DNA from 2 places in the Sporofaciens sp. SGI.106 genome. Region 1 is predicted to be linked to the other one. Evidence: riboswitches for the same ligand, from Rfam matches in the RefSeq annotation. Region 1 holds a riboswitch; the other holds the start of a gene.
What was found. Region 1 has a riboswitch for cobalamin ahead of ACQRCC_RS04445 (energy-coupling factor ABC transporter permease). Riboswitches for the same ligand answer to the same signal wherever they lie in the genome.

Region 1 (10,898 bases):
AGCCATTCCCCGGCAGGATACCACCAGAATCACCGGCACCTGAAGCGTCTTTGCCACCTCATAGGAACTGGCCCGTTCTGAATCCAGCGTCATCCCGTCATAGTATCCCATAACACCTTCGATAATCGTCAGATCCGCGTTCTTCGCATGCTCCGTATATATTTCTCTCAGGTCTTCCGCCTCTGAAAAGTACAGATCCAGATTTTCCGACCCTATGCCCAGCACCTGCCGGTGGAACATGGGATCAATGTAATCCGGTCCGCATTTACATGCCAGAACCTGAAGTCCTTTTCCCAGAAAGGCTTCCATCAGCCCGCAGGCTGTCACCGTTTTACCGCTCCCACTGGATGCAGCGGCAATCATTACTCCCGGAATTTTCATTGGCCGACTCCCTTCTCTCCTCCGGTACTGACAATATAGACCGGATTCTGCGCCTGCATCATATGATAACTGCCCAGAGTTCTTGCCCCGGATACCATAACCTGCTGTATCTGCGGTTCCGGAATCAGTCCCTCTTTCACCGCATCCATAATTTCACACACGGTCTCCAGTGAAATGGCATTGATCACGATCCGTGCATTTGGATTCTTTCCTCTCACGAAACGCAGAATTTCCTTCAGATTCCCGGAGCTTCCCCCGATAAACACATGGGTCGGTGGCTCCAACTCTTCCATTTGTTCCAGAATCTCCGGTGCCATTCCGGGAATCACTTCCACCTGATCCGTCTTAAACTTTCGGCAGTTCTTTCGAATCAGCTCACAGGCCTCTTCTTTTTTCTCCACCGCAATGACACGGATTCCGGGTGCCATCCCTGCTGCCTCTATAGAAACAGAGCCGGTTCCCGCACCGATATCATACAGCACCGCATCCTTCGTCAGTTCCAGCGCACCGATGCTGAGGGTCCGGACTGCCTCCTTCGTCATTGGAACATGAACCTCCCCCTCCAGGCGGATAAATTCCTCATCCTTCAGGTGAGGGCACACCCGCGTATCCGGGGCATCATTTTCAACCATAACCACCGCCAGCTCCCCAAAGTCTTCTCTATGAAGCTCCTCCGGTTTCCCTGACACAATTCTCTCCGTCTCATAAGACAGGTTATTCCCGATATGAACCGTAACATTTTCAAATGGATAATATCGTAATTTATCATATAACTGCCCGCCGGATTTCTGATCCGTCAGAAGAAAGGTCTTCCGGTTATGCGCGATGGCATAAACTGCATTCTGGAATCGTCCGTGAACACTCACCAGCGCCGCATCTTCCCAGGATGTTCCAAGTCTGGCAGCCAGATAAGCTACGGAAGAGATGCCCGGAATCCAGTGAATCTCTCCCATACCTCCAAGCTTCTCCGCCATTCCTTTCGCACCGCTGTAAAAACCTGTGTCGCCCGAGAGTACAATCGCACAGATTCTGTACTCCGAATAACTTTCCAAAAACTGACGCACTGCGGACGGACGGTATTCCCGCAGACAGTTCCGGCCCATTTTTTCAAAGGGAGCCGTCATCCGCTCCGCTCCGATAATCAGCTCTGCCATCTGAAGCGCCTCATTTCCCTCTTCTGTTAATGTCCGGGTCGTGCCCATTCCAATTCCGATCAGATAAATCTGTCTCTCTTCTCTACACATTGCGATATCCTCTTGGTGTTACCATCCTGCCATCGATTTCCATTGTCTGCTCATTTCCGATATACACCGTGGTAAACATGTCTACTGCCGTATCCCGAAGTTCCCGAAGAGGAAGTACCCGACAGGTCTCTCCCTCGCGGCCGATATTTTTTACCAGACCGCAGACCGTGTCCCCGGACTGATATTCCAGCACACAGTCACAGGCTTTTTTCAGATAATCTGCCCGTTTTTTACTGGACGGATTATAGATACATATTACAAAATCTGCTGCCGCTGCTGCCCGCAGTCTCGCCTCTATCTTCTCCCAGGGTGTCAGAAGATCACTTAAGCTGATGACTGCAAAGTCATGCATGAGCGGTGCTCCCAGAACGGCCGCTCCCCCTGAAGCTGCCGTAATTCCTGGTATGATTTCCAGAGAAACCTCCGGATAGTCCCGTCCCACTTCGTACATAAGCCCTGCCATCCCATAGATTCCGGCATCGCCGCTACAGATCATTGCCACCTTTTTTCCTTTTAAAGCTTCCTCAAATGCCATCCGGCAGCGGGCCGCTTCCTGTTTCATCGGTGTGGTAAGGAAGGTTTTATCCGGATACCGGTTCTTCACCAGATCAATATAGACCGTATAGCCCACGATCACATCGCATTGTCTAAGGGTCTCGTCCGCCAGGATCGTCATCTGCCGCTCCGCTCCCGGCCCGATTCCCACTACATATATCTTACACATCCTGCTGCTCCTTTCCCTTCGATTCTCTGTCCCGGATATCCGGCACATCCTCTCTCCGGCAGGAGGCCTCTCTGAATTCCGTGGAAAACGCCGGATGATAAAGCTCTGACCGCTGATACTCCCCATCCAGTATCCGTCCCACCACAATCAGTGCAGTCTTGTGAATCTGATTTTCCTGTGCAGTCTCAGCAAGATTTCCCACGGTACAGCGGCACACCTTCTCTTCCGGCCAGCTGGCCTTATAAACAATGGCCGCCGGCGTATCAGAAGCATAGCCTCCGGCAATCAGTTCCTCCGACAGTTCCCGCAGCATCCCGGTGCTCAGGAAAATGACCATGGTCGCCTGATGCGCCGCAAAGCTTCGAATGGATTCCTTATCCGGCACCGGTGTCCTTCCTGCCATCCTTGTAATCACAACTGACTGGGAAATCCCCGGAAGCGTGTATTCCGCTCCAAGGGCAGCCGCCGCTCCACAGAAGGAGCTGACTCCCGGACACACCTCATAGGGAATCCCTTCCCGCTCCAGAATATCCATCTGTTCCTTAATCGCACCATAGAGACAGGGATCTCCCGTATGAAGCCGCACGATTCTTTTATTTTCCCGCTCGGCACGGAGCATCTGCTCCATAACCTCCTCCAGCGTCATTCGTGCACTGTTGTATATCTCACAGCCCTCCGGGCACACCTTTAGCAAACCCGGATTTACAAGAGAACCGGCATAAATGACCATATCCGCCGACTGAAGCAGTTCCTTTCCCCGCACCGTAATCAGATCCTCTGCCCCCGGTCCGGCACCCACAAACCATATCATCTATTTCTCTTCCTCCTTCAAAATCATGAGAGAGAAATATCCCGCTTCTTCCGGAATATCCTCCACATTTTCATAAATCCTCTCCGCGTCCATTCCGCAGTTCTCCACCATACGTACCGTCAGATTTTCCCGCCGGATGGCATCCTTCACAGCAGGCATTTTCTTTCCCGTCTTCATAAGGACCTTCGTACCCGGAAGCTTCAGACTCTCTTCCACCTGGTAGGATGCCGGAATAATATGGATCTCCTCCCGATTCTCTGCAAGCCCCATTCCAAGTCTTGCAGCCGCCGCACAAAATGACGGCACCCCCGGAATAATTTCCGTCTCATAGCCGTCACATTTCAGCCTTTTGTGCACGTACAGGCAGGTGGAATATACCGTGGGATCTCCCAGTGTAATAAACGCTACCGTCAGTCCCTTTTTCAAAAACTCTGCTGTTTTCTTTGCACAGTCATCATGCACCCTCCGAAGCACTTCCTTATCCTTCATCATGGGCATGGGAAGAAAAAGCTTCGCCTTCTTTTCAATTCCCGGACACACCGGACAGGCAATCTGATAAGCAGTACAGACTTCCAGAAGATTTCGGTATGTTTCCTCGGATTCCCCCTGATACAGGACCTCCAAAGTCTCCGGTTTCGACACTGCAACCGCAATCACATCACTTTCTTCTATACACCGAACCGCCTTAAGAGTCATGAGTTCCGGATCACCTGGACCCACGCCAACTGCATAAAATTTCCCTAGCATGCTATCTATTCTCCTCTGCATTAATCTGTTCATTCAGCCATCTTGCGCCCTTCGTCTCTCCGAGAATTCCTCTCTCATCCGAAAATACGATGACCTCCGTTTTCAGGTTATCGCCCGACCGCTGTCTGATATAATACTCGATTTTCTCCATCACCGTTTCCATCACGGTTTCCAGAAGCTGTTCTTCCTCAAGAATATCCAGAGCCTCCGTGGTAGTCACACATTTCATCAGCCTGCTCACCGTTTCACTGTCGGCCCCTGCCATGGCACTGTGAGCCGCCAGAACCTCCATCCTGCAATCCGCCATTCTGGAATGGGTATTCATGACGCCTGCTGCCAGCTTAATCAGTTTTCCCACATGGCCGATCAGCAGAATGCCCTTCATGCCAAGCTCCACGGCATCATCGATGGTTTCTCCAATGTAATTACTGCATTTCACCGCCAGTTTTCCGTCATATCCAAGGGTTTCTCTTAAGAAAGTACTTCCGTAATTTCCCGGTACCAGATAGCACCAGTCCCGGCCGTTTTCCCTGAGCACCTTCATTTCCAGGTAAATGGTCTCCGTCAGAGCCTTTTCACTCATCGGCTCCACGATCCCGCTGGTCCCGAGAACAGAAATTCCACCCTCGATGCCAAGACGGGGATTGAAGGTCTTTGCCGCCAGAGCCTTCCCTTCCGGTATGGATATCTCCACCTGTATATGGCCCGACACTCCGGCTTCCTTCGCCTGTGATTCCACCGCATCCAGAATCATCTGCCTTGGAACCGGATTGATCGCAGGCTCCCCGATGTTCTGCTTTAATCCCTTGCAGGTCACCCGGCCGACTCCTCTCCCGCCGGTCAATGATATCTCCAGCATACCGCCGGGAACCTCTATCCGCCGTCGGAATTCATCATCCCTATCCGCTTCTGTAACGCCGGATTGTGTAATAAACTCTGCCTTTGCATACACCAGAATACCGTTGGTCACATCCGGGTCATCTCCGCTGTCCTTTCTCACCGCACAGCTTACCCAGCCTGTTCCTTTTTGAATCTGCTCCACATCCAGATACAGCAGGATGCCCGCAGGCGTCATCAGAGATATCTGCGGCACAGTTTCCCCGGCAAAAAGCATGTGAGCTGCCGCTTTCGCCGCTGCCGCCGCACAACTTCCCGTCGTATATCCACTTTTTAGTTTCTGCTGATTCTTCCAGACAATCCGGTTGTTACTCATTTTCTTTCTCCTGTTACATTGCTTCACGGATATGTTCCAGGAAAATCCTGCGGATTCCCGGTATCTCGCCCAGCCCTTTTACCAGCGTCCGAACCTCATAGCCGTCTGCCTCAAGCTCCGTCTTCCAGGAATCTTCCTCTCCTGCCATATCATTTTTCGCATGGTCACCCGCCACGATCATAAATGGCATCAGTACCACCTTCTTACACTCGGTCACATTCAGCTTGGTCATCACCGCTTTCAGATCCGGAAATCCTTCCACCGTTCCCACCAGCACCCGCTCATATCCCAGGAAATGGAAGGTATATTCCAGCGTAGGATATGCGGAATTGGCATGATGGTCTGTCCCGTGTCCCATGAAGACCAACATCTCATCCTCATCAATTTCTACATCTGACATCACGGCATGAATCGCCTTCTTATAATCCTCGGGACTGCTGAGCATGGGCTTTCCCACACGGATCTGCCGAAACCGCCCTGTATATTCCAGGAGATTTCGCATCATTCCGTCATACTCAATTCCGTTGATCACATGGGTCGGCTGAACGATTACATTTTCCACACCGTCCTTTGCCATCTGCTCCAGCGCCTCCCGCACATCTGCGATCTCCACGCCATTTTTCCTTAATTTCTTTATAATCATCTGACTGGTAAATGCCCGGTAGACCCGATACTCCGGAAATGCTTCCGCGATATCCTGTTCTATGGCTTTGATTGTCTTATCCAGCGTATCCAGGTGACTGGTCCCGAAGCTGACCGTCAGAATCCCTTTCTTCGTCCCCATCTTCTTCCTCCATCTGCTTCAATAATATGTCCATACTCTTCGGCGGATACTTTCCTTCCTTCAGTATGCCCTTGTGGCAAAGCATCTCATACATCCGAAGAACCATAGGCGGTTCCAGATTCGTCTTATAGAGTGCCTCCCTGTCACTGCACACCTGAAGAGGTGTACCCTGTTTTAGAATCCTCCCCTGATGCATCAGCACGATCTCATCCGCCCACGCATAGGCATAATCCATATCGTGAGTTGCCAGAAGTACCGTAATTCCTTCTTCCGTCATCCGCTCCATGATCCGGTTCACCATCCGGGTATGGCGCGGATCCAGGGAAGCCCCCGGCTCATCCATAATGATCACCTCCGGCTTCATCACCAGAATGTCCGCAATCGACACCTGCTTTTTCTGACCTCCGCTTAAAGCATGGGTCGGTCTTTCCCTAAAAGGCGTGATCTCCAGATGTTCCATCACATCCTCCACCGCCCCCTTCGCCTCTTCTTCACTCATGCCAATGTTACAGGCACCAAACGAAATCTCCTGATAAACACTGGCGGAGAACAGCTGATTGTCCGGGTCCTGAAATACAATTCCCACACTCCGTCTCAGCTCCAGCAGGCCTTTTCTGGAATAATCCACCGGCTCTCCATGGAAATACACCCCGCCTTCGTCCGGTCTGTGAATCCCGTTACAACAGAGAAAAAGGGTGGATTTCCCGGAACCATTGGCACCCATCACTGCAATCTTTTTTCCTTTTTTTATCTGTAAATTTATATTTTGGAGAGACGCCTCCGTCTCTCCCTCGTAAGTGAAGCTTACATTTCGAAGCTCCAGCAAAATCTCACTCATAGACATTTCTCCACAATTACGATCCCGATCAGAAGGCATTCATAACCCGCCACCAGACCGATCTGCCACCTCTTTGCAGGATACTGCTCCCGAAGCACCCGTACCTTCCCGTCGTAGCAGCGTGACTCCATAGCATCATACAGAAATCTTGATTTCTTCACTGCACGTACAAAAACTGCCGCTGCCATCTGCCCAAAAGAGCGAAGCGATGTCTGAAAATCCCGGTTTCCCAATCTGGAATACTGTGAAACAGTAATATTGGATGCCACCTCCGTCAGCACAAAAATAAACCGGTAAATCAGCATCATCAGTTCTGTAATAAGAGCCGGCACGTGCAGCCATTCCATGACTCCAAGAATATCCGTCATAGTCGTATTCAGGGTCAAAAAATACAGACTGGACACGGCAGCAAGGGCGGTAAGAATTAATTTCGCCCCAAACACAAGGGAAGCACGGCTTCCGGTCAGATATAAGTTTCCAATCAGAAAAGCATAACCGTCCATCGGCTCCCCGGAAATATTTACAATAATAGTAAGGGTGCTTAACAAAAGGAAAGCAAAAGGCACTCTCATAAGCTTTCTGTACTTCGCAAATGATATGCCTCCGATTTTTACCGTCAGGACTGCGTTTGTTACCAGCACTGTCAGTGCTGCAGGCACTGATCGGCTGATCACACAGCACAGAAGGCTTGTCATGGCAAATATAAATTTCAAATTGGCATTCACATAGCGAAGCCCCGACTGATAGCAAAGCTTATCAATGATCATTTTATTCTTCCTTTTCCATATCCTTTTGCCATTTCCTGCGTTCCACAAATCTTCCCATGAAAAACGCAATGATGCCTACTCCGATTCCAGTCTGGATACAGAATACCAGACTTTCCACTTCACCCGGTATCTCTCCGCCGAGAGCCGTCTCCAGAACCGGGGTAAACCACGGTGTATATTCTCCTGCAATTTCCTCTACCATCTGGCTTCCCGCATCATCGGAGCCTCCGAATTCTGCTCCTTTTTTTGCAAAGAGCGGGACAACTGCGATCAAAACAGCTATCACAAGAAGTATCAGTGTCAACTTCATATTTTTACTCATTTTCTTACTCATCCTACTGTGCCTCCTTCCAGAAACCAATTGCGCGAAGCTCCGGCTTCGCATAGGACTCCAGCGCCATCACAACGATCACGGTCAGAATTCCCTCGATCAGAGCAAGCGGAATCTGCGTCGGTGCAAATACTCCCAGGAATTTCAGTGCAGACGCAGGTACACCGCCCGCCTCTGAAGGATAGGCCATCGCAAGCTGAACACTGGTCACACAATAGGTAAACAGGTCTCCCAGACATGCCGCCAGGAAGACTGTCACTTTTCGATTCACTTTCATCTTCCGGCAAAGCTTATAGATTCCCCAGGACAGAATCGGTCCTGCAATCGCCATGGAGAACGTATTGGCTCCAAGCGTAGTAAGACCTCCGTGTGCCAGAAGCACGGCCTGAAAAATCAGCACGATGATTCCAAGGATGCTCACTGCGCAGGGTCCGAACAGGATGGCTCCAAGTCCCGTACCTGTCATGTGGGAACAGCTTCCCGTTACAGACGGAATCTTCAGTGAAGATATCACAAACACAAAAGCCCCTGCCATAGCAATCAGCGTCATGGATCTTCGATTTTCATTCAGTTTTTTCCTCAGGGAAATCATACCGGCTGCCAGAAACGGTACACAGACTACTCCCCATGCCACACAGTAAGATACCGGAAGGTAACCTTCCATAATGTGCATCGCATGGGAAACCGGTGCTGCGGCAAATAATACGGAAAATGCAATTGCCGCTCTCATGAGTTGTTTTTCTTTTTTTGTCATTGTTTTCTCTCCTTTTCTTATGACAAGCTCTCAGAATATTCCAGGCTGTCCATAGAATCGGAGGAATCCAAAGTAACGACCTGGTTATATTCCCGTAACCTTCCAAACCCATCCAAAAGTGAATATTCTGACTTAGGCATCAAACATGCCGCTTCCGCCTTCCCACAGACTCCTCTGCAGTGACTTATTTCTTGACATAGAAACATATTTATTTCCACATCAGAAATACAGGAAGCGCACTACTCCAATACAGCAACGGGTATTGCGCAGGATTCTCACCTGACTTCCTCGCCGGTCACGGAACGCCATACGGCGTTCCTGCCGGACTTCTTTTGAATTTCTTTCGGATTTGAAACCGAATTTATTCTATCACATTTATGAAAAGTATTCAACGAATGGTATATATTTTCTGAAACTGTCTGCAGATTTCTTCCACAGTCATACCTTCCTCCTTCGGTCTTCCGATCACCACCAGCGTGGCACCGCTTTGTTTCGCTGCCCATACTTTTTCCCCGAATCCGCCGGTCTTCCCGGATTCTTTCGTCACAAACCATTCTGCCCTGGTCTGCTTCAGGAGGGCAAGATTCATTTCCTCTGAAAATGGACCCTGCATGGCAATCAGATGGCTTCCCTCAAACCCGAGACTGATCGCTTTCTCCACAGATTCCCGAACCGAAAGTACTCTGGCATAACACCTCTCCCTGTAATTCTTAATTTGTGTATACAATCCCAGTTCCTTGCTCCCGGTAGCAATCAGAATATTACCTTCAGTTCCTTCCAGATACTGTACTGCCTCTTCCACAGACTCTACATGGAGAACTTTCACATCTTTCAGCTCTTCATTCTCCACATCTTTTTCCTGCCTCAGACAGCGCAGATATGGAACATTCACACATTCACAGGCTTCTCTGATATTCCTGGTCACCTCTACCGCATAAGGATGAGTTGCATCAATCACCATGAAAATCTGATGTTCTCTCATAAATGTCTCCATCTGCACCCGGTTCATCCTTCCACAGATCACCTGAACATTGGGATATTCTCCCACACAGGTTTTTCCATACTCTGTCGCCACACTGACATAAGCCTGCCCGGAACATGTTCCCAGGAATTCTGCCAGTCTTCTGCCTTCCGTGGTTCCCGCAAAAACCAGGACTCCTCCGGTTTTCATACCGTTCTCCGGATTCCGTTGTTCTTCATTTTCATGTTTTATACATCCTACTGCGACCGTCATTTCGTCCAGACACACCTTCTCCTGAAGAATCATTCCCTGCTTACCACTCATATACCGTTTTACCGCACGTTCACAGACATTGTCCACTCCCGTCACCTGGGCAACGAATTCCGACCGGCTGCTGACTTCCTCTACTTCCAGAAGTTCTTCTTTTGTATAGGTAAGAAACGGAACCCGAAGTTCCCTGCAAAGCGCTACAAGTCCAAGCTCATCTTTTTTCAGATCAATACTTACAACCGCCCGGATCTGTTCCCTTCTCAATCTGTTTTTCGATAGAATTTCATCCAGTCCCGCTTCCAGCTTCTCTTTTTTACAGTTTTTCCTGCATCCGATTCCAACGATCACATTCTTAGGAAGCAGTGTCAGACACTGACTGTCCTCCTCATCACTGCTGTCCGGAACATGCTGTGCGATCTCTATTTGATATGGATTCTCTCCCTCCAGCAACGCAGCGGAAATTTTCTTTGCCAGTACCCGGTCTGTAATCACCAGATCATTTTTCTTTGCAAATACGTCTATTGCAAATTTCCCCTGTACATCTGTAGCCGTTGTCACCACCGGAACTGCTCCGACACAGGCGGATACATCCCGCGCAATCTCAACGGCACCCCCAACATGGCCTGATAAGAGAGGAATAACATATCCGGCCTTCTCATCCATAACCAGAACCGGGGAATCTGTGAACTTATCCTTCACCCAGGGGGCAGTCATCCTGACTGCAATTCCCGCAGCACCGATGAAAAGGAAACCACATTCTCCCCACAGTGTGCCGATCCATCCCCGGATATCCTCCGGAAGGGGACTCAGCTCCTCCTCAGCACCGGCAAATCTGGCCGGTGCGTAACCCTCACAGCTGTATCCCTGTTCTTCCATTTTCTCCCTGAGTATCCTGTTTTTTTCATTTCCCTGTCTGGTAAAACTGATTATGATAAGCTTCATGTATAACTCTTCTTTCCTCCCAATTTGTTAACCTCAGTATATCACACGCATAACTAATAGGCAAAGGTCACAGATTACCATGTCCAGAATATTTTCAAAGATGCAAACAGGAGGCGGAAAATCCGCCTCCC
Region 2 (10,898 bases), on a different contig from region 1:
GCTTGGAGCCATTATGGCGGTTGTGGTACTGTATTTTCACAAGCTGAATCCATTTTCGCCGAGAAAAAGCAAGAAACAGAAGCTTCTGACCTGGCAGATGTGGATTAAAGTGGCAATTGCATCTGTTCCGGCGGCAGTCATTGGATTAATCTTTAATGATTATCTGGATGCGATTTTTTATAAACCTTTGCCGGTTGCAGTCATGCTGATTGTTTATGGTGTGTTATTTATTATAGTAGAAAATAGAAATAAAGGTGTAAGACCTAAGGTTACCAGAATTTCTGAACTCACAGTCCAGATGCTGATCTGGATCGGTGTATTCCAGATGCTTGCACTGATTCCCGGAACATCCCGCTCGGGAGCAACGATCGTAGGAGCGCTGCTGATTGGCGTGTCCCGTGAAACGGCTGCTGAATTCACATTCTTCCTTGCAATCCCGGTTATGTTTGGCGCAAGTTTCCTGAAACTGCTAAAATTTGGTTTCCATTTTACCGGTGCTGAATTCGGGCTTTTGATGTTGGGATGCATTGTCTCTTTCCTGGTATCCGTTGTGGCAATCAAGTTCCTGATGGGTTATATTAAGAAGAATGATTTCAAAGTGTTTGGTTATTATCGGATTATACTGGGAGCGTTAATTCTGATAATTTCACTTGTAAAAATAATTATTGCATAAAAATAAGTGGCTTTTCTGCATAAAATTAGGCGGGAAAGCCACTTGCTTTTTGACGGAAACGTGTTAGAATATGTACTAGGCTTGAATTATTATGCAAAAAAATGAATCAAAAATAGTGGAGGAAAGAATCATGAAAATGAAAAAGTTAGTAAGTCTGGTATTAGTAGCAGCATGTACATTATCTTTAGCAGCATGCGGTTCCAAATCAGAAGAGGCATCTTCATCTGATGAAGGAAAGAAAGAAACACTGGTTATGGCAACAAATGCTGAGTTCCCGCCATATGAATATTATGAGGGAGAAGAAATTGTAGGTATCGATGCAGAGATTGCAGCAGCAATTGCTGAAGAGCTTGGCATGGAACTGAAGATTGAGGATATGGCATTCGATTCAATCATCGGGGCTGTAACAAGCGGTAAAGCAGATATTGGTGCGGCTGGTATGACGGTTACACCGGAACGTGAAGAGAGTGTTGCATTTACAGATACTTATGCACATGCAACACAGGTTATCATTGTAAAAGAGGACAGCGAAATTGCAGGTCCTGATGACCTTACAGGAAAGACAGTCGGTGTTCAGCTTGGAACAACAGGTGACATCTATGCAGAGGATATCGAGGATGTAACTGTAGAGCGTTACAATAAAGGATTTGAGGCTGTTCAGGCTCTGACACAGGGTAAGATTGATGCAGTTGTTATCGATGGTCAGCCTGCAAAAGAGTTTGTAGCAGATGCTGAGGGACTTAAGATTCTGGATGAAGCATTTACAGAAGAAGATTATGCAATTGCAGTTGCAAAAGACAACACAGAGCTGGTAGAGAAAATTAATGATGCACTTGCAAAATTAAAAGAGTCCGGAAAACTGGATGAGATTGTTGCAAAATACATTTCAGCAGATGACGCTGAGTAATTGGAAAGATAAGGATAGAGGGTATGTTACAGTCATTTCAGGACAGGTTTGATCTTAACTTCATACAGGATAACCGCTGGAAATACATATGGGATGGCCTTGGAGTTACGCTCAGAGTTACGTTTTTTGCGGTCATTATCGGTATTGTAATTGGTTTTCTGGTAGCAATTGTCCGGTCAACTTATGATAAAACAGGAAAGCTCAGAATCTTGAACTGGGTTTGCAAGGTTTATCTGACCGTTATCCGGGGAACACCGGTCGTTGTACAGTTGTTGATTATTTATTTTGTTATTTTCGGAAGCGTAAACATCAGTAAAGTTCTGGTAGCGGTTATGGCATTTGGTTTTAACTCCGGTGCATACGTGGCAGAGATATTCCGTTCCGGAATCATGTCTATTGATAATGGACAGTTTGAGGCGGGACGAAGCCTTGGTTTTAATTATGTGCAGACTATGGTTTACATCATTATGCCGCAGGCATTCAAGAATGTACTTCCGGCGCTGGGTAATGAGTTTATCGTACTTCTTAAGGAAACATCTGTATCCGGTTATATTGCGCTTCAGGATCTGACAAAGGGCGGCGACATTATCAGAAGCCGTACTTACGATGCGTTTATGCCTTTGATCGCCGTTGCAATTATTTATCTTGTAATGGTAATGATATTTACCAAGCTGGTAAATATTCTGGAAAGGAGGCTGAGAAACAGTGACCACTAATGGAGATACATTAATTAAGGTTGAAGAGGTTCACAAGATTTTCGGAGATCTGCATGCACTGAATAATGTGTCAGAAGAGATTCGGAAAGGTGAGGTTGTAGTAATCGTAGGACCGTCAGGTTCAGGTAAATCTACATTCTTACGTTCGCTGAACCTGCTTGAGACTCCGTCCAGAGGACATATTTATTTTGAAGGAACGGATATTACTGATAAATCAGTGGATATCAACAAACACCGCCAGAAGATGGGAATGGTGTTCCAGCATTTCAATCTGTTCCCGCATAAGACTATTTTGCAGAACATTACTCTTGCACCGATTAAGCTTTTGAAAAAAAGCAAAGAGGAGGCAGAAGCACAGGGAATGGAGCTTCTGAAGAGAGTAGGACTGGAGGAAAAAGCAAACGCTTATCCGTCCCAGTTATCCGGTGGACAGAAGCAGAGAATCGCAATTGTCCGCTCTCTTGCAATGGATCCGGATGTGATGCTTTTTGACGAGCCAACGTCCGCTCTTGATCCTGAGATGGTTGGTGAAGTTCTGGAGCTGATGAAACAGCTTGCGAGAGACGGAATGACCATGGTCGTGGTAACACATGAGATGGGATTTGCTAAGGAAGTAGCGACAAGAGTGATCTTTATGGATGAAGGTCAGATCAAGGAGCAGGGGACTCCGGAAGAGTTCTTTGAGCATCCGAAGGATCCGAGACTTCAGGAATTCTTATCCAAGATCTTATAAAATAATAATGAAAATAACAGCCCTGTCGATTGATAGAGATATTGATCGGCAGGGCTTTTTTATGCTGGGATTAATTATAGATAACGCCTATAAATATATTAAAATTATTGATTAGTGTCTGGATTTATCCCTATGTTATTATAAGAGCAGGAAGGTATATAGTGTCGGTGTAAACCGCTGAAAAGGGAATCCGGTGTAAGTCAGGAACAGCCCGCTCTACTGTGAGATGGACAATGATTCAAATGAGCCACTCGTATGGGGAAGGCAGAATCGGAGGGTGAAGTTAAGTCAGGAGACCTGCTATATATGACAAGGTATTTCGGTGGGGAAAATACAGTATGGACTGTATTTTCTGCACCCTTTTTTATACGATAAAAATGCTCTGCGAGAATACAGGACCAGTGTAAAAGAAAATGACGGAGGAAAATGAAATGGAGAAGAAAGAGGAATTATTGAAAAAGCTGTCAGACTGCGTATTTGATATGGAAGACGAGGAAGTCGTGGATGTGGTAAAAGAGTACATTGCCTGTGGATTCGACCCTCAGGAAGGTATGCTTTCAGGTCTTGTTGATGGTATGAAAAGAGCAAGTGCCATGTATGAAGAGGGTGAGTACTTTGTACCGGAGCTGATTGTCTGTTCAGATGCGATGTATGCCGGTATTGAAGAGTTTCAGAAATATCTTCCGGAATCTGCACATACCAGTATCGGTAAGGTTGTGATCGGTGTTGTAGAAGGTGATACTCATGATATCGGAAAGAATCTGGTTCGGATTATGTTGGAAACGGGAGGATTTGATGTACATGACCTGGGACGTGATGTGCCGACAGATGCATTTGTAGATTATGTGAGAAATAACGATGTAGATATTGTGTGTATGTCTTCTCTGATGACGACGACGATGCCGGGAATGAGTGCGGTAATTGAGAAGCTGAAAGAAGAAGGACTTCGGGATAAGGTGAAATTTATGGTAGGCGGAGCACCGGTTTCTCCGGCATTTGCGCAGAAAATCGGTGCAGATGGATATACCAGAAATGCCATTGAAGCGGTGGCTTTCGCAAAAGAATTAGTGGGTGCATAAATCTGAGGAGGTGTTGAATTATGATGGGGAAACGTGAAGCGGTAAAAGCAATTTTAGAAGGAAGAAGTGCAGACAGAATTCCTGTGATTATGAATGCATTTTCATTACCGGTTATGCAGCATGGATATTCTATGCTGGAGGTTCTGACCACTCCTGAAAAGATGGCAGAGTGTATGATAGAGACGCGAAGAAGATTAGGATATGATGGACTTGTCGCCGGAACCTACAGTATCTGTGGTGCTATTGCGGGACATCTGGAGAATATGGATGGGAATATTTCCATGGATGGAAAAGATACCATACATTCATTGGAGGAACTGGAAAAATTAAAACCATATGATCCGAGTCAGGATTTTATGATGCAGAGTCTTTTAAAAACCATTGAGATCATGCGCAAAGAGGAACCGGATGAACCAATCTATGTCATTACCATGCATCCGACTTCAGAAGCATTTTCACTGATCGGTGCAACACCATCCTTTAAGACTATGATTAAAAATCCGGAATTTTTCAGAAAAGTGGCAGAGTATGTAGAGGATGCATGTCTGGAAGCATGTAAGATGATTGCAGCAGCGGATATTGACTTTTTGTGGTTCCCGACACCGAATTTCGGAGGATATTGTATTTCCAGAAAGACCTATGAGAAGTGTATTTATGAGAGTAATGTCAGCTTTATGAACAGGCTGAAAGAAACCGGGACTAAGGTTGTTCTTCACACCTGCGGACTTTATGATGACAGACTGGATCTGGTATTGGACGAGCATGGAGATGCATGGCATATAGCGGATACTACTACGAAAAAGATTAAAGACGAATATGGGGATAAGGTGTCTTTGATGGGGTGTATTCCAAGTGTTGCGGTCATGATGGAGGCACCGGAAGATGAGTTGTACCGGTTCGCATATCAGGAGTGTATGGACGGAGCGAAGGATGGAAGATTTATCCTGAGTGCAGACTGCGATGTTCCGCCTTCTACCTCGGATGAAAATATGAGGGCGGCTGTGCGTGCGGCAAAAGATGCGGAGAAAGTGCTGTTTGGATAGGAGAATGTGAGCGATGGATATTCAGATTGTCTCAGGGTTCCAGGGAACAGGAAAAACTACATTTTTAAATAAATATCTTCCTTTACTAACGGGAAAAACAGCCGTGATCCAGAATGAATTTGGCGAGGTGCCGTTAGAGACGGGGGAGATGGCAGGAGATTTGCCTGTGAAGGAATTGAATGCAGGGTGTATTTGCTGTAGTCTGGCGTTGGACTTTAGAACCGGTATCATGGAGCTTGCGGCAACTTATCATCCGGATCATATTGTTATCGAGCCATCGGGAATCAGCAGTCTGTCAGATATTATTAAAACCTGTATCAGTCTGCGGGAGAAGGAGGGGCTTTCTCTTGAGATTACAAAGATGATTACGATGGTTGATATTGGAGATTATACCGGATGGGCAGAGGAACTGGGGACATTTTACATGGATCAGATTCGGCGCGGACGCTGCATTCTCCTGCGGGGCTTCGGGGAAACGACGGAGGAAGAACAGTTGGAATGTATTCAGGCACTGGAACAGGAGAATCCGGAAGCGGTAATTTGTAAGGAAGACTGGAGAAATCTTTCGGATCATGAGCTGATGCGTCTGATTGAGGAATCCGGGGATTATCTGGAGGAAGCACGGGATGTGCAGGATAGGAAAACGGCATTGAAAATCCGCAGACCGGGAAAATAAGGATGTGTTTTTGAGAAGGAGCAGATTATGAATTATGAAGAATTAAAAAGAGAAATGAGCAAACAGAAAGATGAGATGACGGCAGCGGAACGTATGAAAGCCTATAATGCAGGGGAAGAGGTGGATTATCAGCCATATACATTGCAGGCACCGGATCCGGCTATGGCGGATATCTTCGGCTATACAACAACTCAGTTTGCAAAAGATTTTGAGGTGAAAAGTGAGATTATCCGGAGACGGAAAGAGGATTTTGGATTAGACAGCTTCAATGTTGGTCTGGGACTGAAAACGATTGGTGCTGCGCTGGGATCTAAATTAATGGCTCCGGAGCATGGTATTGACTATGTAGAAGAGCATGTGTTGAAAGATTATGCGGATTTTGATAAACTGGAAGTAACGGATCCTTATAAAAATCCGGTTCTGGCACCGATTTTGGAAAGCGCAAAGAGGCTGAAAGACCGGTTTCCGGATATCAGTATGACCACCAGTGTGGCAGGCCCCATATCTACGGCTATTGCTGTCAGACCGGTGGAGCTTGTACTTCGGGATACCCGCAGAAATCCGAAAATGCTGCACAAACTTCTGGATTTAACCGTGGAATGTTCCTTGAAATGGTTCGAAGCTTTTAGGCATGAGTTTGGTCCGGTAGCAACTAATTTTTCGGATCCGGTTACCTGCATGGATGTAATCAGTAAAAAGCAGTTTGATGAATACTCCCTTCCGTATATTAAGCGTCTGATCGATGGAACGGAAAAGATCATGGGCTCCAGGCCGGGAGCACACATCTGTGGAAAGACAAGCCCAATCTGGAGTGATCTGGCAGATGCGGGACTGTTTTCCTTCAGTATTGATAACTGTGAGGATCTGGCCAAAGCTAAGGCAGCAGTTGGAGACAGAATGCGATTTGCAGGAAATGTTCCGCCAATTGAGGTGATGAAAGATGGTACGATTGATGATGTAATCGAGTCCTGTAAGCAATGTATGCTGAAATGTGCGGATAATCCGGCAGGCTTTATTCTGAATACCGGATGCCAGCTTCCAATCGGAACGCCAAAACGTAATGTGGAAGCATTTATTTATGCCGCACGGAAGTATGGTAAAGGGGCAAGACTGGGCCATATGCCGAAGGGACTGGAAAACTAAAAATGGGGATATAAGGAGAGAATAGAATCATGGCAAGGTCAAAAGAAGAATTATTAGAAGCTTTATCTGAATGTGTAGTAGAGATGGAAGACGAAGAAGTTGTAGACGTTGCGAAGGAGTACATTGACGCAGGATATCCGGCATTCGATGGAATTATGGAGGGACTTGTGGATGGAATGAATAAAGCCAGCGATCTTTATGATGCAGAAGAGTACTTTGTAACGGATGTCCTGCTTTGCTCGGATGCCATGTATGCAGGTCTGGATGTGTTAAAACCACACCTTCCGGCTGAGGACAGCAGTGTGCAGAAACCGAAGGTGGTTATTGGTGTTGTGGAAGGGGATACTCACGATATCGGCAAGAATCTTGTGAAAATTATGCTGGATACGGCAGGATTTGAAATGTATGATTTGGGAAGAGATGTTCCGTTGGATAATTTTGTGGATAAAGCACTGGAAGTGGGAGCTTCTATTATCTGTATGTCTACGCTGATGACAACTACAATGGTTGGAATGAAGACTGTAATTGAAAAACTGAAAGAAAGAGGAGTTCGTGACCAGTTCAAGATTATGGTAGGAGGAAGTCCAATCTCCCAGAGATATGCAGATGAAATCGGAGCAGATGGATATTCGGTAAATGCTGTAGAAGCAGTGAAACTGGCGAAGAGCTTAATGGGAATCGAGTAGTAGGAGGAAGCGACTTGTTAACAGAAAAAGAACGTTTGGAAAAAGTATTTCATCATGAGGAGGTAGACCGTCCGCCATGCATCTGCCCCGGAGGCATGATGAATATGATTACAGCGGAACTTATGGATACCTGCGGTGTGACATGGCCGGAGGCACATACGGATGCGGAGATGATGGCAAGGCTTGCACTTGCCAATTACGAACAGGGATGTTTCGAAAATATCGGAGTGCCCTTCTGTATGACGGTAGAGGCGGAGGCACTTGGAGCTGAGGTGACAATGGGAACAAAGATATTTGAACCCCATGTGACCGGATATGCCATTGACTCTGTGCTGGATTGGAAGAAGTTAAAGCCGGTTAATATCGAAGAAGGAAGAGCAAAAGTAGTTATCGATGCAATCCGGATTTTAAAAGAAAAGAATCTGGATGTGCCAATTGTAGGAAATATTACCGGACCGATCAGTACAGCAAGTTCCGTTATGGAGCCGGTGAATTTTTATAAAGATCTCAGAAAACATAAAAAAGAAGCACATGAATACATGACATTTGTGACAGAGCAGATTATTGATTTTGCAAGAGCACAGATTGCAGCTGGAGCAGATGTAATTGCTATTTCAGACCCGAGCGGAACCGGAGAGATTCTGGGACCAAAATATTTCGAGGAGTATGCGGTGAAATATCTGAATATGGTTCTGGATGGACTTCAGGATGAGAAAATGGGAACTATCGTTCATATCTGCGGACAGATGAAGAGTGTATACCGGCAGATTGATATGGTGCACAGTGATGCACTCAGCTTCGATTCGGTAGTCCCGATGAAGGAAGCAAGAAAGAATCTGGAGGATCGTGTGCTCATGGGAAATGTCAGTACCTATGCGCTGGAATTCGGTGATCCGGAGCGCGTGGCAAAACTGACACGTAACTGCGTTGCGGGAGGTTCGAATATCATATCTCCGGCATGCGGTTTGGGAACAAAATCCCCGCTTGTGAATATTCAGGCGATTTTGAAAACATTGAAAGAAGATGAGGTAGCAGCTGATGCCTAAAATAACTGTTTGGCCGGAAGGAAAGATTTACGAATATACAAAAGGAAAAACGTTGTTGGAAATCCTTCTGGCTGAGAAAATATTTGTAGACAATCCCTGTAATGGAAAAGGTGTCTGCGGGAAATGCCGTGTGAAAATTTTAAGCGGTAGTGTGCCCGAAATCTGTGAGACAGAGAGTAAGCTTTTGAAAACAGAAGAGATAGAGGCGGGGATCCGATTGTCATGTCTCGTGAACCCGGAGAATGATCTGGAGATAGAACTGCTCACAAAAGAGAAAAAGCATGAGGTGCTGACTACCGGCTATATTCCGGAATTTGACTTTGACCTCGATATTGAAAAGCGGGTTATAGAAATTCGGAAGCCTACTTTGGAGGATCAGACACCCCTTGAAGATCAGATAAAAGAACAGACCGGAATGAGGAAAATCAGTTTCCGGGCTTTGCAGTCAGCATCATTCATACCGGGAAAAGTGACTGTGGTTCTCCATGAGGGAGAAGTCATCCAGATTGAAGAAGGAGATACCACAGATTCTTTATATGGAGTGGCGATTGATATCGGGACAACTACGGTAGTCTGCGCGCTGATCGATATGATCACTGGAAAAGAGCTGGCGAATGCATCCATGATCAATGCACAGAAGCACTTTGGTCTGGATGTTCTTACGAGGATTACTTATGAACTGGAGCATCCTGAGGATGGAGTAGAAAAATTACGCAGCGCGATTGTGGAGTCTATCAACGATATGATTTGTGATATATGCAGTCAGGCAGGGATTTCAAAGGAACAGATCTATGAGATTGCAGTGGGAGCAAACTGCACGATGATGCATATGCTCCTTGGTGTGGATGCAACTCCGATTGGAAAAGCACCATATGCTCCGATGTTCGTTAAAGCCAGAGATATTCCGGCAGAACTGATAGGCATTCATGCTGCAAAAGGGGCAAGGCTTTATTGTCTTCCGTCTGTATCTGCTTATATTGGTGCGGATATTGTGGCAGGGGCCTATGTATGTGAACTGAAGAAAGAAGAGGGAAATGTACTTTTCATAGATATCGGAACGAATGGAGAGATTGTTTTATCGAATCGAGGGGAGCTTCTGTGCTGTTCCTGTGCAGCGGGACCTGCACTGGAAGGAATGAATATCAGCTCCGGTATGCGTGCAGCCGAGGGAGCCATTGAAGATGTGCAGATTACTGAAGAAGGCGTGAAACTGAAGGTCATCGGAGACGAACCTCCGGCAGGAATCTGCGGAAGCGGAATTCTTGCTGTGGTAAAAGAACTTTTAAAGTCCGGGCTGGTACGTAAGGATGGCGCATTTATAAAAAAAGACAAGCTGGAGGAAACGGATTACCGTTATCCTATGCTGCAGCTTGATGGAAGAAAAAGAGAATTTATTATGACCGAAGAGCCGGAAAAGCTTTTGATCACACAGGGAGATGTGCGTCAGGTTCAGCTTGCCAAGGGGGCCATTTTGTCTGGATTCATTGCATTACTTAATAAAGCCGGAATTCAAATGGAAGATCTGGATAAGGTTATGATAGCAGGACAGTTTGGTGCCCACCTGCCGGCAGACAGTCTGACAGGAACGGGAATACTGCCCAAAGAAGTGGAAGACAAACTGGTATATGTGGGAAATTCTTCCAAGACCGGAGCTTACATGGCACTAATGTCTGCAAAAGTAAAACGGGAAATGGAAGAACTGGCTCACGATATGGACTATATGGAACTGGGGGCAACCAAAGGATATGAGAGACTCTTTTCCGATTGCCTGATTTTCCCGGATTTTAACAAATAGTGACAGGAGAAATATAATATGGGAAAAATTGTGGATTTTCAATGTACCTATGATAATGCAGTTGGTATCAGCGGTGCAGTGACAGAGAAACTGAACCTGACATTTCCGGATGCATATCTTCATTGGGATACCATGGCAAAGATCGCGCTGGAAATTAAGAGACAGGAGGATGTATGCTTTTGTGAGCTTCCGTTCTGCCACACTTTAGAAGCGGAAGCCATGGGTGGAATCGTGAATCTGGGAGATGCACTGACAGGACCAAGGGCAAAAGAATATATCTGTGAGACACCGGAGGATATTCTGGCTCTCCCGGAGATTGATTATGAAAAAGGCAGGATCAGCGAGACTTTAAAAGCCTGTAAATATTTGCGGGAGCAGGGTGAGAATGTAGTTCTTCTGAT

Region 2: linked by a shared signal. The riboswitch ahead of ACQRCC_RS07140 (corrinoid protein) and the one ahead of ACQRCC_RS04445 (energy-coupling factor ABC transporter permease) in region 1 are both predicted to bind cobalamin.

Annotation. Positions count from the first base shown of each region.
Region 1 is NZ_JBNPMZ010000004.1:32,268-43,165, forward strand. Features, by position in the region: gene ACQRCC_RS04395 (cobyrinate a,c-diamide synthase) at 1-381, opposite strand, end outside; gene cbiE (precorrin-6y C5,15-methyltransferase (decarboxylating) subunit CbiE) at 378-1,625, opposite strand; gene cobJ (precorrin-3B C(17)-methyltransferase) at 1,618-2,349, opposite strand; gene cobM (precorrin-4 C(11)-methyltransferase) at 2,342-3,160, opposite strand; gene cobI (precorrin-2 C(20)-methyltransferase) at 3,161-3,907, opposite strand; gene cbiD (cobalt-precorrin-5B (C(1))-methyltransferase CbiD) at 3,909-5,120, opposite strand; gene ACQRCC_RS04425 (sirohydrochlorin cobaltochelatase) at 5,134-5,904, opposite strand; gene ACQRCC_RS04430 (energy-coupling factor ABC transporter ATP-binding protein) at 5,840-6,742, opposite strand; gene cbiQ (cobalt ECF transporter T component CbiQ) at 6,739-7,509, opposite strand; gene ACQRCC_RS04440 (energy-coupling factor ABC transporter substrate-binding protein) at 7,511-7,831, opposite strand; gene ACQRCC_RS04445 (energy-coupling factor ABC transporter permease) at 7,845-8,594, opposite strand; cobalamin riboswitch at 8,695-8,932, opposite strand; gene cobK (precorrin-6A reductase) at 8,983-10,767, opposite strand.
Region 2 is NZ_JBNPMZ010000007.1:45,215-56,112, reverse strand. Features, by position in the region: gene ACQRCC_RS07160 (undecaprenyl-diphosphate phosphatase) at 1-673, shown strand, start outside; gene ACQRCC_RS07155 (transporter substrate-binding domain-containing protein) at 804-1,580, shown strand; gene ACQRCC_RS07150 (amino acid ABC transporter permease) at 1,604-2,296, shown strand; gene ACQRCC_RS07145 (amino acid ABC transporter ATP-binding protein) at 2,286-3,029, shown strand; cobalamin riboswitch at 3,172-3,348, shown strand; gene ACQRCC_RS07140 (corrinoid protein) at 3,461-4,108, shown strand; gene ACQRCC_RS07135 (uroporphyrinogen decarboxylase family protein) at 4,129-5,151, shown strand; gene ACQRCC_RS07130 (GTP-binding protein) at 5,165-5,827, shown strand; gene ACQRCC_RS07125 (uroporphyrinogen decarboxylase family protein) at 5,855-6,970, shown strand; gene ACQRCC_RS07120 (corrinoid protein) at 7,000-7,656, shown strand; gene ACQRCC_RS07115 (methylcobamide:CoM methyltransferase MtbA) at 7,671-8,702, shown strand; gene ACQRCC_RS07110 (ASKHA domain-containing protein) at 8,695-10,497, shown strand; gene ACQRCC_RS07105 (uroporphyrinogen decarboxylase family protein) at 10,516-10,898, shown strand, end outside.